DNA from 2 places in the Bacillus mojavensis genome. Region 2 is predicted to be linked to the other one. Evidence: riboswitches for the same ligand, from Rfam matches in the RefSeq annotation. Region 2 holds a riboswitch; the other holds the start of a gene.
The links. Region 2 has a riboswitch for S-adenosylmethionine ahead of metN (methionine ABC transporter ATP-binding protein MetN). Riboswitches for the same ligand answer to the same signal wherever they lie in the genome.
Positions count from the first base shown of each region.

Region 1: another riboswitch for S-adenosylmethionine. It lies ahead of HC660_RS10000 (2-hydroxyacid dehydrogenase); the one in region 2 lies ahead of metN (methionine ABC transporter ATP-binding protein MetN).

Region 1 covers NZ_CP051464.1:1,957,906-1,964,238, forward strand. The annotation lists gene HC660_RS09995 (FGGY-family carbohydrate kinase) at 1-1,021, opposite strand, end outside; gene HC660_RS10000 (2-hydroxyacid dehydrogenase) at 1,040-2,113, opposite strand; SAM riboswitch class I at 2,160-2,251, opposite strand; gene HC660_RS10005 (molybdopterin oxidoreductase family protein) at 2,400-4,442, shown strand; gene HC660_RS10010 (hypothetical protein) at 4,553-4,849, shown strand; gene exlX (expansin ExlX) at 5,185-5,883, opposite strand; gene HC660_RS10025 (YoaK family protein) at 6,139-6,333, opposite strand, start outside.
Region 2 covers NZ_CP051464.1:3,145,426-3,151,758, forward strand. The annotation lists gene sufC (Fe-S cluster assembly ATPase SufC) at 1-86, opposite strand, end outside; gene HC660_RS16470 (YuzK family famiily protein) at 264-416, opposite strand; gene HC660_RS16475 (carboxymuconolactone decarboxylase family protein) at 609-986, opposite strand; gene metQ (methionine ABC transporter substrate-binding lipoprotein MetQ) at 1,071-1,892, opposite strand; gene metP (methionine ABC transporter permease MetP) at 1,906-2,574, opposite strand; gene metN (methionine ABC transporter ATP-binding protein MetN) at 2,567-3,592, opposite strand; SAM riboswitch class I at 3,698-3,804, opposite strand; gene HC660_RS16495 (SCP2 sterol-binding domain-containing protein) at 3,919-4,263, opposite strand; gene HC660_RS16500 (thioredoxin family protein) at 4,372-4,692, opposite strand; gene HC660_RS16505 (toprim domain-containing protein) at 4,704-5,057, opposite strand; gene HC660_RS16510 (YusG family protein) at 5,135-5,371, opposite strand; gene gcvH (glycine cleavage system protein GcvH) at 5,427-5,810, opposite strand; gene HC660_RS16520 (arsenate reductase family protein) at 5,877-6,233, opposite strand.

The DNA.
Region 1 (6,333 bases), 1.2 Mb from region 2:
AATATGAACCGAGGGACGACACACAGGAATGATCTTCCTTAGCTATTGCAGTAATTTCTTGTTCCATCACATCGTACGGTTCATTCGGATAGAAAATATCCTTTAATTTTTGAAAATTCAGACCTGTTATCCCGGGATTCGTCTCTGCAAGCCACTGTCCTTGATCTGTGTGGCAGTTCAGCCAGGCTTTATGATGTCTGTCCTCATGAGTTTCATCAATCATTTTGGTAATCGGTGTTGTCGTACCTGATACAATGACTGCATCTCCCAGAGCAGCGCCAGTGCTTTTGACAGCAAGCTGTGTATCTCCCCCACCCGCTATAACCTTCACATGATGTGACAGTCCCAATTCTGCCGCATACTCATCAGTTATCGATCCAATGACTGTTCCCGCTCTTACTAGAGGCGGAAGAATAGATGGCGAGAAACCGAATATATTGCACATCTCTTCTGACCATGTATTTTGTTTTACATCAAACAGCAGCGTTTCCGTCGCCTGTGACGGTTCATATGTCAATACTCCGCTCAGCTGATACGTCACCCAATCACTGATGCTTGTGAAGCTTGCAGTCTTTTTCCATAAGGAGGGCTGCCGGTGCTTTAAACCATAAAGCTTGAGCGCTGAAAAAAGCGCAGTCGGCAGACGGCCTGTTCGGCTGTATACTTCTTCACGATTCGGTATATTTCCCTCCCACTCCCTGCCCCGATTGTCAATGTTCGGCAGACCGAGGAAAGACTCACCATTTTGATCGAGCAGCACGATCCCCTGTCTTTGACTTGTTGAAGTGAGACCAATAATTTCAATATGATGAGAACGAGACATCGCACGTTTAGCCAGATTCATGATTTGATTCCACAGCGCCTGTGGAGAAAAATAGCGGCTGTCCGGATAAAGCGGCTCGGCCGTATATACAATGTCCTCCCGTTCAACCGTTTGAACGCTGCCCGACACACTTACGACTGCAACTCTTGCATTGCCAGTGCCAATGTCAAATACGAGATAACCTTTTTGTTTCGTCATCCTGATGCCCTCCTTTTCTTACACCTCTGCTGTAAGATCGTTTCTGTTATATAAAGTCGGAATATTGAGAGTTTTTTCACCCTTCCACTTTTTAAGCGCTTCGTTCAGAATGGTAACGTGATGATCCTCCACTTCAAATGTTGCCCCTGCTAAATGAGGTGTTGCCAGAACATTAGGCAATGAGATAAATTCATAATCCGATTCCTCTGGAGGCTCGTGATAAAAAACGTCTAATATCGCTCCCCTGATTTTACTTTCTTTCAGTACAGATAAAAGATCCTCTCGGTTCACTACGACAGCTCGTGATGTATTCACGAAAATGGCGCTCTCTTTCATCAAGTCAAAATACGAACGATCAATGAGGCCAAGCGTATCATCTGTACGCGGCAGATGAACAGAAACGATATCACTGTCAGAAAAAACCTTCTCCAGAGAAACTTTTTCATATAGCTGATGATCGTGGTGTACGTATGGATCGTAATACAAAACCTTGCAGTCAAATGCAGTCAACAGTTTTGCGATCCTTTGCCCAACCGCTCCGAATCCCACCATACCCACGGTTTTTCCTGTTATTTCATTACCTTTGAATTTGGCATACGCCTGCAAATAATCGCTGTTCCATTTTCCATCTTGTAGCCATTGATTTGAGGTATTCGTATGACGGAGAAATGAAATTACATTTCCGATAAACATTTCAGCAACAGCTTGTGCGTTTCGCCCAGGCGTATAGAAAACCGGAATGTCTCTGTTTGACGCTGCTGTCACATCAACATTGGAAGGCATCCCCCTGCATACTCCCACGAATGAAAGTGCCGGCATTGATGCGAACACGTTTTCTGTCACTTGATCAAGCTCAGTAATCAACCCCGTCGCATTTGACTCTTGTAATAGCTGAATCAATTCTTCTTCTCTGTATGCCCGGCCGTTTTCTTTCCAAGACTGATAAACAACGGAACCGAACAATTTTTCAAGCTCTTTTCGTCCTTCTTCGTTATACGGTGCTGTAATCAAAACCGTCATGATGCAAAACATCCTTTTCATTGTTATTTTCCACACAAAAAAATCTCTCTCCAAAGATGGAAAGAGATTCATGTATAGGCGCACTCTGCCACAGACAGAAGCCGGTATAAACCTTACTTTCCTATCTTTCAAGCTGACGCTTGCTGGAATTGGCACAATAATGTTGCCGAGGTTTCATAGGGCCAGTCCCTCCACCTCTCTTGATAGAAAATGTTTTGTATGTAATTTTCAGAATTAAGAATACGTTAATCATAAAGAAGACCCAGATTGATGTCAATGTCTTTTTTTCAGAATTGACGTTATCATTCGAAATGTTATAATTCTTACAATATATCTAACTAGGGAGAGGAACTGGGCTATGAAATCGTTTGCCACTCAACAAAACGGCATTTTTAAATCCGTTTGCTCACTGGACTGCCCGGACCAGTGCGGATTACTGGTACATAAAAAAGACGGGAAGATTGTGAAAGTGCAGGGTGATCCTGATCATCCCGTGACAGCCGGAAATATATGCAACAAAGTACGAAATATGGCTGAGCGCATCTATGATGAGAAGCGGCTGACGACTCCGCTGAAACGAATAGGTATGAAGGGCGAGGCAGAGTTTAAACCAATTTCTTGGGAGGAAGCGATTGACACCATCACATCTCGCTGGAAACAGCTGATTGATGAAGAAGGGGCTGAAAGCATACTGCCTTACAGCTTTTACGGCAATATGGGAAAATTAACGGCTGAAGGAATGGACCGCCGCTTCTTTTACCGTCTGGGCTCAAGCCAGCTTGAGCGGACGATTTGCAGCAAAGCCGGTTCAGAAGGCTATAAATATACCATGGGTGTGAGTGCTGGAATCGATCCTGAAGAAACGATTCATACAAAACTGTTTATCTTTTGGGGAATTAACGCAGTCAGCACAAACATGCATCAAATTACAATCGCACAAAAAGCACGGAAAAAAGGCGCAAAAATTGTTGTAATTGATGTGCATAAAAATCAGACAGGGCGTCTCGCAGATTGGTTTATTCCTATAAAACCCGGTACCGACAGCGCGCTTGCCCTTGGAATCATGCACATATTATTTAAAGAAAACCTTTACGATGAAGCGTTTCTATCAGAATATACAGTCGGCTATGAAGAATTGCGCGAGCATGTGAAACAGTATCATCCAGAAAAGGTATCGCTGATCACTGGTGTCAGTACCGACGATATCTATCAGCTGGCAAAAATGTATGGTGAAACCTCCCCTTCCTTTATCAGAATCGGAAACGGCCTTCAGCATCACGACAACGGTGGGATGATTGTTAGAACGATTGCCTGTCTTCCGGCGATTACCGGTCAATGGATGCATACAGGAGGCGGTGCCATCAAGCATAACAGCGGAATTTTAGAATATAACACCAACGCGCTTCAGCGTCCTGATTTACTGAAAGGCCGCACACCGAGATCGTTTAATATGAACCAGCTGGGCAGAGTCCTTCTGGAAACAGACCCTCCTGTTCGCTCCCTCTTTATTTATGGGACGAACCCAGCCGTTGTGGCGCCAGAAGCGAACAAAGTCAGACAAGGCCTCCTGCGGGATGACTTGTTCACCGTGGTTCATGATTTGTTTTTGACAGAAACAGCCAAATATGCGGACATTGTACTGCCTGCTACATCTGCTTTTGAAAATACTGATTTTTACACCTCATACTGGCACCATTACATTCAGCTTCAGCAGCCGGTGATTGAGAAATACGGAGAAAGTAAGTCTAATACCGAGGTATTCCGGTTATTGGCTGAGGCAATGGGATTTACGGATCAGGAGCTGAAAGATTCAGATGAAGACTTAATCCGCCAGGCGCTTCACCATCCAGATAATCCTTATTTGGCAGAGATTCGTTATGAATCACTCACTGAACGTTCGTTTATGAAGGCGAAGCGTGAAAAGCCGCTGTTCCCGGGTAAATTGCCGACACCGAGCGGAAAAATAGAATTATATTCAGAAAAAATGAAACAAGCCGGTTTCCCGCCGTTACCGACACATACGCCGCTTGCGCCGGATCAAGAATTCCCGTTTATGTATGTTCCGGGGCCGAATCATAATTTCTTAAATTCAACGTTTTCCAACAATGCAAAGCACGTCAAACTTGAAAAAACACCGAAACTCTTTATCAACACGATAGATGCCGAAGAACACGGCATCACTGATGGTGAAGCTGTACGGATTTGGAACAGCCGAGGTGAGTGTGAACTAACCGCCGCAGTCGGAGAACAAGTGCTGCCCGGTGTTGTCGTCAGCCAAGGATTATGGGCAGATGAACCAGGCAAAAATCAGCTTGTTAACGCCCTGACCCCAGACCGCTTGTCTGATATGGGCGGAGGCGCCACTTTTTTCTCAGGCCGAGTGCAGATTGAGAAAGCATAGAAACCGTCCAGAGCTTGCTCTGGCGGTTTTTTGTGTACACAATCAAAAAAATGAAACCAATGATATGGATTGACCGTATAACATGACGATTACATAATGGAGGCAGACACATGGACGTTTTTTTAGGAATCGGTATTGCATTGGCTGGATATTTTATCGGAGAAGGATTAAAGCATATTAACAACCCAAAAGCTAACGGAAAAAATGACATCATGCTGATTAAAGAACGAGATATTCACTTTTACATCGGGCATTTTTTAGGCATAACCCAAGCGGAGGCGAAACACTTAGCGAAGGATCTCACAGACCTCCCTCATATTGAAATAAACGGAAAAAGATATGTGCAAAAACATATCTTAAGAGAATGGCTATTAACATTAGGAGAGGAACACCAAGCGAAAGATTAATACGAGTTTTTACAGGAGAGCGGTTCTTTCAGGCACCGCTCTTCCCCATTCAGCTGTCTTCCAGCCGGTAATAATTCTCAGCAGTATAGATTGGCCACCACCAAAACTTCGCTCCTCGGGAAAGGATAACCGGTCAAACCACAATTCAAATTCATGCACAACTTGATTGATTCTTCGTATGACTCAATACAGAAAGGGCTTTATTATTGTACAGGTAACTGCGATTAGTCCAATAAAACGAACTATGATGTTCAGTTTCCATAAAAATAAAAAGCAGGATCGGTAACCTGCTTTTCATGAATTTATTTATTTTCAGATTTTTCTTATAACCTGTTTTATTCAGGAAACTGCACATGCCCAGGAACTGTGTATGACTTAGATGTTCCGTTTTCAGGAAGCTTTGGAATCGTGTCTTTTACAACTTTTCCGCGAATGTCAGTGATTCTGACTTTAAGAGAGCCCGTTCCTAAATTGGTGCTGAGGAAATGATTATAGTCCGTTTTCTCCATGTTGATCCACTTTCCGTCTTTGTAGTATTCCATTTTCATAACGGGATACTTGTGATTTCTGACTTGAATTGCTGCCCACCACTGGCTGCTGCCTTCTTTAATCCGGTATGTGAAATTGCCAGTGATTGGCGCTTTGACCACACGCCATTTGATTTTAATTTTTCCATCTTTCATGGCACCGATTTTGCTGAATGCATTTGGTGAAAGATCAAGGGCTCCTGGGGCGCCCTCAGGGTATAGATCGGTAACATAGACGATCGTCTTCCCCTTTGGCCCTTCCACTTCAAGATAAGAGCCGGCAAGAGCAGCTTTCACACCGCCGTAATTCAGGTCCTTTGGGTTAATTGCCGTAATCTCCATGTCAGATGGGATTGGGTCAAGAAGGAAAGTCCCTCCTGAATAGCCTGATCCGGTATAGGTTGCATAGCCTTCGTGCAAGTCGTTATAGGCTGCTGAAGCTTGCGGGCAAAAGCAAAGGATCATCAGCATAACTACGCTTATTACAGCACTCATCTTCTTTTTCATAGACATCCTCCTAATCCAAGCTTTAAATGAGAATCATTATCATTGTAATGCTCATCAATGTGGATTAAAAGAGGACATAGATTCATAGATTGATTTATGTCTAATTCACTATTGTATATATATCAAAGGGTGCACTTTATATGACAATGCAATCCTTATGTTCTGATGCACATATGAACCAAAATTTTTATTTCATTCATAATGTATAAGCGCAAAAAATTCCCATCCCCGCTTCAAATCACAAGCGGGAAATTTTTACTTTACTTTTTGCAACTTGGTCAGAGCAGTAAGTATAATACCTAAAATGAGCACAATCGGAGCCCAAATAATGATGTAATGAAAATGCGGCTCTGCAAAAGCTACAATCATAGCCCCGACACAATATAATATGATAGCCAGCGCCCTTAACACAGCATCTCTTAAGAATGTTTTATTCTGTTTGGAGAAAAA
Region 2 (6,333 bases):
TTTATTTCAAGGTTTACACCTTTTAAGATCTCTTTCCCTTCGATTTCAACGTGAAGATCTTTGATCGTTAATGTTGAAGCAGCCATATCTATACCTCCAAAAATATATAATCATTATTCTCATTTTATTCTCATTCTAATTTTATAACAAATGAAAAGTAAATACAACTTTTTATCGTGCCTTGCACATTTCTCAAGTTTAACAAAGTTCAGCACTTTATTAAAGCAATTGAAAAAGAAAAAGAGTGGATTCCCACCCTTTTTTTAAAGACCGATTTTCTCATTAAGCTCAGCAGAATACCGCTTGCATTTTTTATATTCAAGCTCTCTCTGCCGCTCAACTTCCATTCTTGTATCCAGCCGGCGTCCGTATTCCTCGTATCCGATTCCATGAGACAGCTGCATCGCTTTTTCCATTTCTGACGTATAATCGAGGTCCAGTCTGTCCTGGCTGCTGCAAATAATGAATCAATCCCTTCATTTATTTACTGCTATTGTATCAGCTCCAAGACCGATGCTGCAAAATGGATATGGCTTGATATAACATCGGATGAGACGAAAGGACCCTTTGAGTTAAAATGAGAATCGTTTTTCGGAATATTCCTTCTTCTAATGCGTAGTGTTTCCAAATTCCTCTATGCACTGCTGGACAACTGTCACACCTTGGCTTAGAGCAGCTCCGCCTCCGAACGCCGCTGCCACACTGACTGCTTCGAGAATGTTTTCTTCTGTCGCTCCCTCATCAAGACAGCCTTTTGTGTGATAGATCATGCAATATTCATCCTGAGCATTGATGGCAATTCCGAGGGCGATCAGCTGTTTTTCTCTTTCAGTCAGAGAATTGCCGGCAAAGCATTGTTCAGTAAACTCGTTAAACTTTCTTCCCATTAGCGGCATCTTTTGTTCAAATGTGCCTAAACCTAATTTATACTGTTTTAGCGCGTCCTGCATGCTTCCTCTGTCTTGATTCAAAGAAAATCCCTCCATCTGTTTAACATTCCTTTTTATTATGAACAGCTTTTAGGAAAATACCCGAAAAAAACCCCGGATTTCTCATCCGGGGTTTCAATCTTATTCAGAGACTGGGAGAACAGCTCCGTCATATTTCTTCTCGATGAAGTCTTTAATCTTTTTAGAGTGAAGAACTTCCATCAGCGCTTTGATTTTTGCAGAATCCTCTTCGCCATCTCTCACTGCAATGATATTAGCGTAAGGGTTATCTTTTGTTGATTCCACTTCAATCGCGTCTTTTTTGGGATTTAATTTATTTTGGATCGCGTAGTTCACATTGATGAAGGCCGCGTCTCCTTCTTTGTTTTCATATGCTTTTGCCGTTAATTCAGGCGCTACTTTTTTAAACTGTAGGTGTTTCGGGTTTTTCTTAATGTCTTTCAGTGTTGCATCGACTGTTTCCACTTTGGAGTCAAGTGTAATTAATCCTGCATTCTCAAGCATTGCAAGCATACGGCCTTGTTCAGCAACGTTATTTGTCAGGATAATTGTCGCACCGTCGGGAAGCTCTTTTAATGATTTATATTTTTTAGAATAAATACCGAATGGCTCTAAGTGAATCGCACCGGCATTCACAAGTTTATAATCTTTGTTTTCTTTCATTTCTTGCTCAAGGTAAGGAATGTGCTGGAAGAAGTTTGCATCCACTTCTTTATCAGCTAAGGCTTTGTTGTACATTTTGTAATCACTAAGCACTTTCACTTTCAGTGTGTAGCCTTTTTCTTTTAACAATGGTTCAGCTTCTTTTAAAATTTCTGCATGCGGTGTTTTTGTAGCTGCAACAACAATTTCTTTCTTGCCGGATTCAGCGTTATTAGAACCGCAGGCAGCCATAACTCCTGCAAATACAAGTAGTAATGCACCCAAAAATAGCTTTTTCAAAGTAAATCCTCCCTTATCGTTTATCTATTATATTTGTTATGACATCACCGATCATTTGAATAATGAAAACGATGATTAAAATAAATACAGTAGCAACGAAGGTAACATCAGTATTATTAGACTGATATCCTTCTACATATGCAAGGTTTCCAAGTCCTCCTGAACCGATGGCGCCCGCAATGGCTGTTGAGCCGATCAAAGCAATGGCCGTAACCGTGATCCCAGAAATAAGGGCCGGCATGGATTCCGGGAGCAGCACTTTGAAAATAATGGTTGATGTTTTGGCTCCCATTGATTTCGCAGCTTCGATGACGCCCTTATCCACCTCACGCAGCGCAATTTCAGCGAGCCGCGCGTAAAACGGGGCTGAGCCGATGACTAACGCCGGCAGTGCCGCGTTCGGCCCTAAGATGGTGCCGACTAAAAACTTCGTAAAACCTAGTAATAAAATAATTAAAATGAGGAACGGAATAGACCTGAATACATTGACAATAGCCGCAATTACAGTGTTGACTGCTTTGTTCTGCCAGAGGCTCCCTTTGCTTGTAAGAAAGAGCAGCAGGCCGAGGATCACCCCGATGACAAAGGCAAAAACCAAGGAGATCAGCGTCATATAAAGCGTTTCGTATGTCGCGTTCCATAATTCAGTTACATCAACGTTCGGGAAGTATTTTTCAAACATTCGTGATCACCTCTGCTTTCACCTGTTTGTCATTAATAAACCGGATCACGTTTTGCACTTCTTCCTCGTCACCGTCAATATGGATAAACAATGAACCGTATGCCCCGTCCTTCGTCTGCGAGATTTTCCCCTGCAGAATATTGACGCTGACATTGAAGTTTCTGATCATCTCTGTAATCAGAGGCTGTTCAGCTGAATCACCGACAAATGTGAGCTGAACCGTTGTTCCTGACGCTTTTTCGTCAAGAAGATGCTGAAGTGTTTCTTTTGTTTCTTCAGGCTCAGTCACCTGCTGAACAAACCGTTTAGTCATGTCTTCCTTCGGATTCTTGAAGACATCGAGAACTTCTCCTTCTTCAACAACCTTTCCGTTTTCCATAACAGCGACTCTGTTGCAGATTTTGCGGATGACGTGCATTTCGTGTGTGATCAGCACAATCGTCAAACCGAGTCTCTCATTAATATCGGACAAAAGATCCAAGATTGAATCGGTTGTTTGCGGATCTAAAGCTGATGTCGCTTCATCACAAAGGAGAACCTTCGGATTGTTTGCGAGCGCTCTGGCGATTCCGACCCTCTGCTTTTGTCCGCCGCTCAGCTGAGACGGGTAAGATTTCTCTTTTCCTTCTAAACCTACCAGTTTAATCAGTTCATTGGCACGCTTAATCCGCTCGCTTTTTTTCACCCCGGCAATTTCTAAAGGAAACATGATGTTATCTCTGACAGTTCGCGACCAGAGCAAATTGAAGTGCTGGAAAATCATACTGATGTCATGGCGCGCTTTTCTTAAATTGCGTCCGTTTACTTCATTAATCTTCGTTCCCGCCACTTCCACGATTCCTGAGCTTGGTTTCTCAAGTCCGTTCAGCAGACGGATTAAGGAACTTTTACCAGCTCCGCTATATCCTATAATTCCAAAAATCTCACCTTTTTTAATGGAAAGCGAGACATTTTGGACAGCATTGACATCTCCATGTTTCGACTTATACACTTTTGAAACATCCTGAAGATTGATCAAAGCGATCACCTGCCTTAACACTATTCTAAGAAATCTTCCGGTTTTTTCTGCAAAAGAAAAGCCTTTCTGCACACTTGAGCAGAAAGGCTTATATAAAACGCCTTTCTCTCATCTTTCAAAGCTTAACGCTTCGTGTGAATTGGCACCATTTCAACAATGTTGATGGTTGCCGGGCTTCATAGGGCACTTCCCTCCACCTCTCTTGATAAGAGAAATATATAGTCTTTTTCGTCCGGAAATTCTTAATGTAGAATAGCATGGCGAATCATAAAATGTCAATAAAATAAATGATGTAAACTTTTACTATTGTAATAATTTGCTATTTTTTAATTCTTTAGAATCCTCTGAAAAAAACCGTTTGTCAGCCAAAGAATGGCTTCCAGCTTTAACAGCGCTCTGAATGAACCCTTTACCTTTAGGCTTCCGCTCTGGATCAGGTGCTGAAGGGAAATGTCTCCATGCAAAAGATGAATGATTTCTGTTTGGTTTCCATAAAAGGTCAGGTTGGACGTTTGGGGCGGAGAAATTTTTGTCATTTCTCCCTGTTCGTTTATTGAGACGGTTAAGGCTTCTGTTTCTCCTTGGAAGGTAATGAGCAATGTCGAAGCGTTCAAAAGGGGTTTTAAAAACAGATGCTGTAAATCATCTTCTAAAACTTCCGCTTTCTCCATTTGTACAACCTCCTAGTTTGTTGGTCATACATACACATTTCTCTCTTCAGCGCAAGAACCCCTTTATAAAACGAACGACAAATTCATTGGAATGCGCCGAGAAAAATGTCATAAATGAGATGCAGAAGATGATTTTTGTTTGATCAGCTCATATAAATAAGAAACGGAATGAAACGCATACCCTCTTTCAATTACTTTTCCGTCCTTAAACAGCAGAAAACAAGGGACGCTTTCAATTTGATATGCTTTAGCAAACGCCGGAGAATAGTTGAGATTATTTTTATAGAAGGCGACAGACGGGAGCATGTCTTCGACGACCGTCAGCATTTTGCTTGCCAGCTGGCAGGTACCGCAAAACGGAGTATATAGATATAGGAGATACACATCATCAGTAATGTGTTCAAGCTCTTGTTCTTGGAGTTCTTTCACGCTATAACACCTCAGGTCTTTCTTTCAAGAAAATTCGTATGGACATTCAGATTCGCGCTCAGTAATACAGATGCTATATGGTGTCTGGGCGCCGCCTCCACTTCCTTATAGGCTCTGTCGATATATAAATGGTAGGCTTCATTAAATTCCCTTTTCAGCTGTTTTCTCAATTTCTCGCCTGATTCATCGGCATCAACCAAAATATAGACGTCCTTCTCGTAAAGCTCGTCTGCCAATTCCTCCAGCTTCAGCTGGCTGATTGTTCCGTTTGTGCAGATAATGCGCACTGGCTCATTCAGGACGCTTTCGATCTTTTCTTTATCTGATTTCCCTTCAACAATCATGACTTTTTCCAGTTCGTCCATGTTCATCTGCTTCACCTGCCGCGTCGAATTTGAAACGTTCAGATTGTAAAAGAAGGCAGTGAAATTCACCGCCAACATCAACACCAGCCGCTTTCGTAGTCACAATCAACATATTTCTGATCGTCTCCTGAAACCACGTCGGCTGTTTTATAAAATTTTTCATTTTCATAGGTAAAGCCGGACTTTAGCTCATATTCATTCATGCCTGTCATTTGGCCGATCATCTCATCTTCATGATATAACGAGAGCCGGCCATTTTGAAAGCGGCCTGTCACATCATTGGTGACATCGAGCTTTTGTTTGCTGAAAGCCATATTGGACACCTCCCATAGCGTTAGCGTATCCAATTGCCTGCTCAGCTATCCAGTTTTAGTCTTGTTGTGTCATCTCTTCGTATTGCTCTGCTGTCATTAGTTTTTCAATTTCAGACGCGTCAGACGGTTCAACGACGATCATCCATGCTTTTTCATACGGAGATTCGTTGACGAATTCCGGGCTGTCATCAAGATCCTCGTTTACTTCCACTACAGTTCCGTTAATCGGTGCGTAAAGCTCAGATACCGTTTTTACGGATTCTACACTTCCGAAAGGCTCGTCCGCTTTGATTTCAGCGCCGACTTCAGGAAGCTCAACAAACACGATGTCACCGAGCTCGGACTGGGCAAAATGGGTAATGCCGATTTTGGCTTTTTCTCCTTCAACTTTTACCCACTCGTGTTCTTCTGAGTAACGCAAATCTTTAGGTATGCTCAATTGAATCCCTCCATTTTTTACAGGACTATAATAAGAAGATACCACACTTTTCAAAAAAAATTTACATTATGACCAGTTTTCTTCAAATTGATCTTCTTTAAAGCCAACTGTCACTTTTTCGCCGTCTGTTGTGAGTGGGCGCTTAATCAGCATTCCGTCTGAAGCCAGCAGTTCAAGCTGTTCGTCCTCTGACATGTGATACAGCTTTTCCTTCAGATTCAGTTCACGGTATTTCATGCCGCTTGTGTTGAAGAATTTCTTTACATCCAGCCCGCTTTTTTCATAAAGCGATTTTAGCTCCTCTTTGCTTGGAGGCTGCTCTGCAATATGTATTTCGTTGATTTCTTTTCCATGCTCTTCAAGCCATTTTTTCGCTTTGCGGCACGTTCCGCATTTAGGGTACCAGTAAAAAGTTAACGACATCTTCTTCCCCCTCAATAAAATAATCGAGGTTATTTTAACACAGTTTGTTTTAAAAACCTAAAACAGTGCTTCATAAAAAAAGAGCTCCGGATGTGCGGAG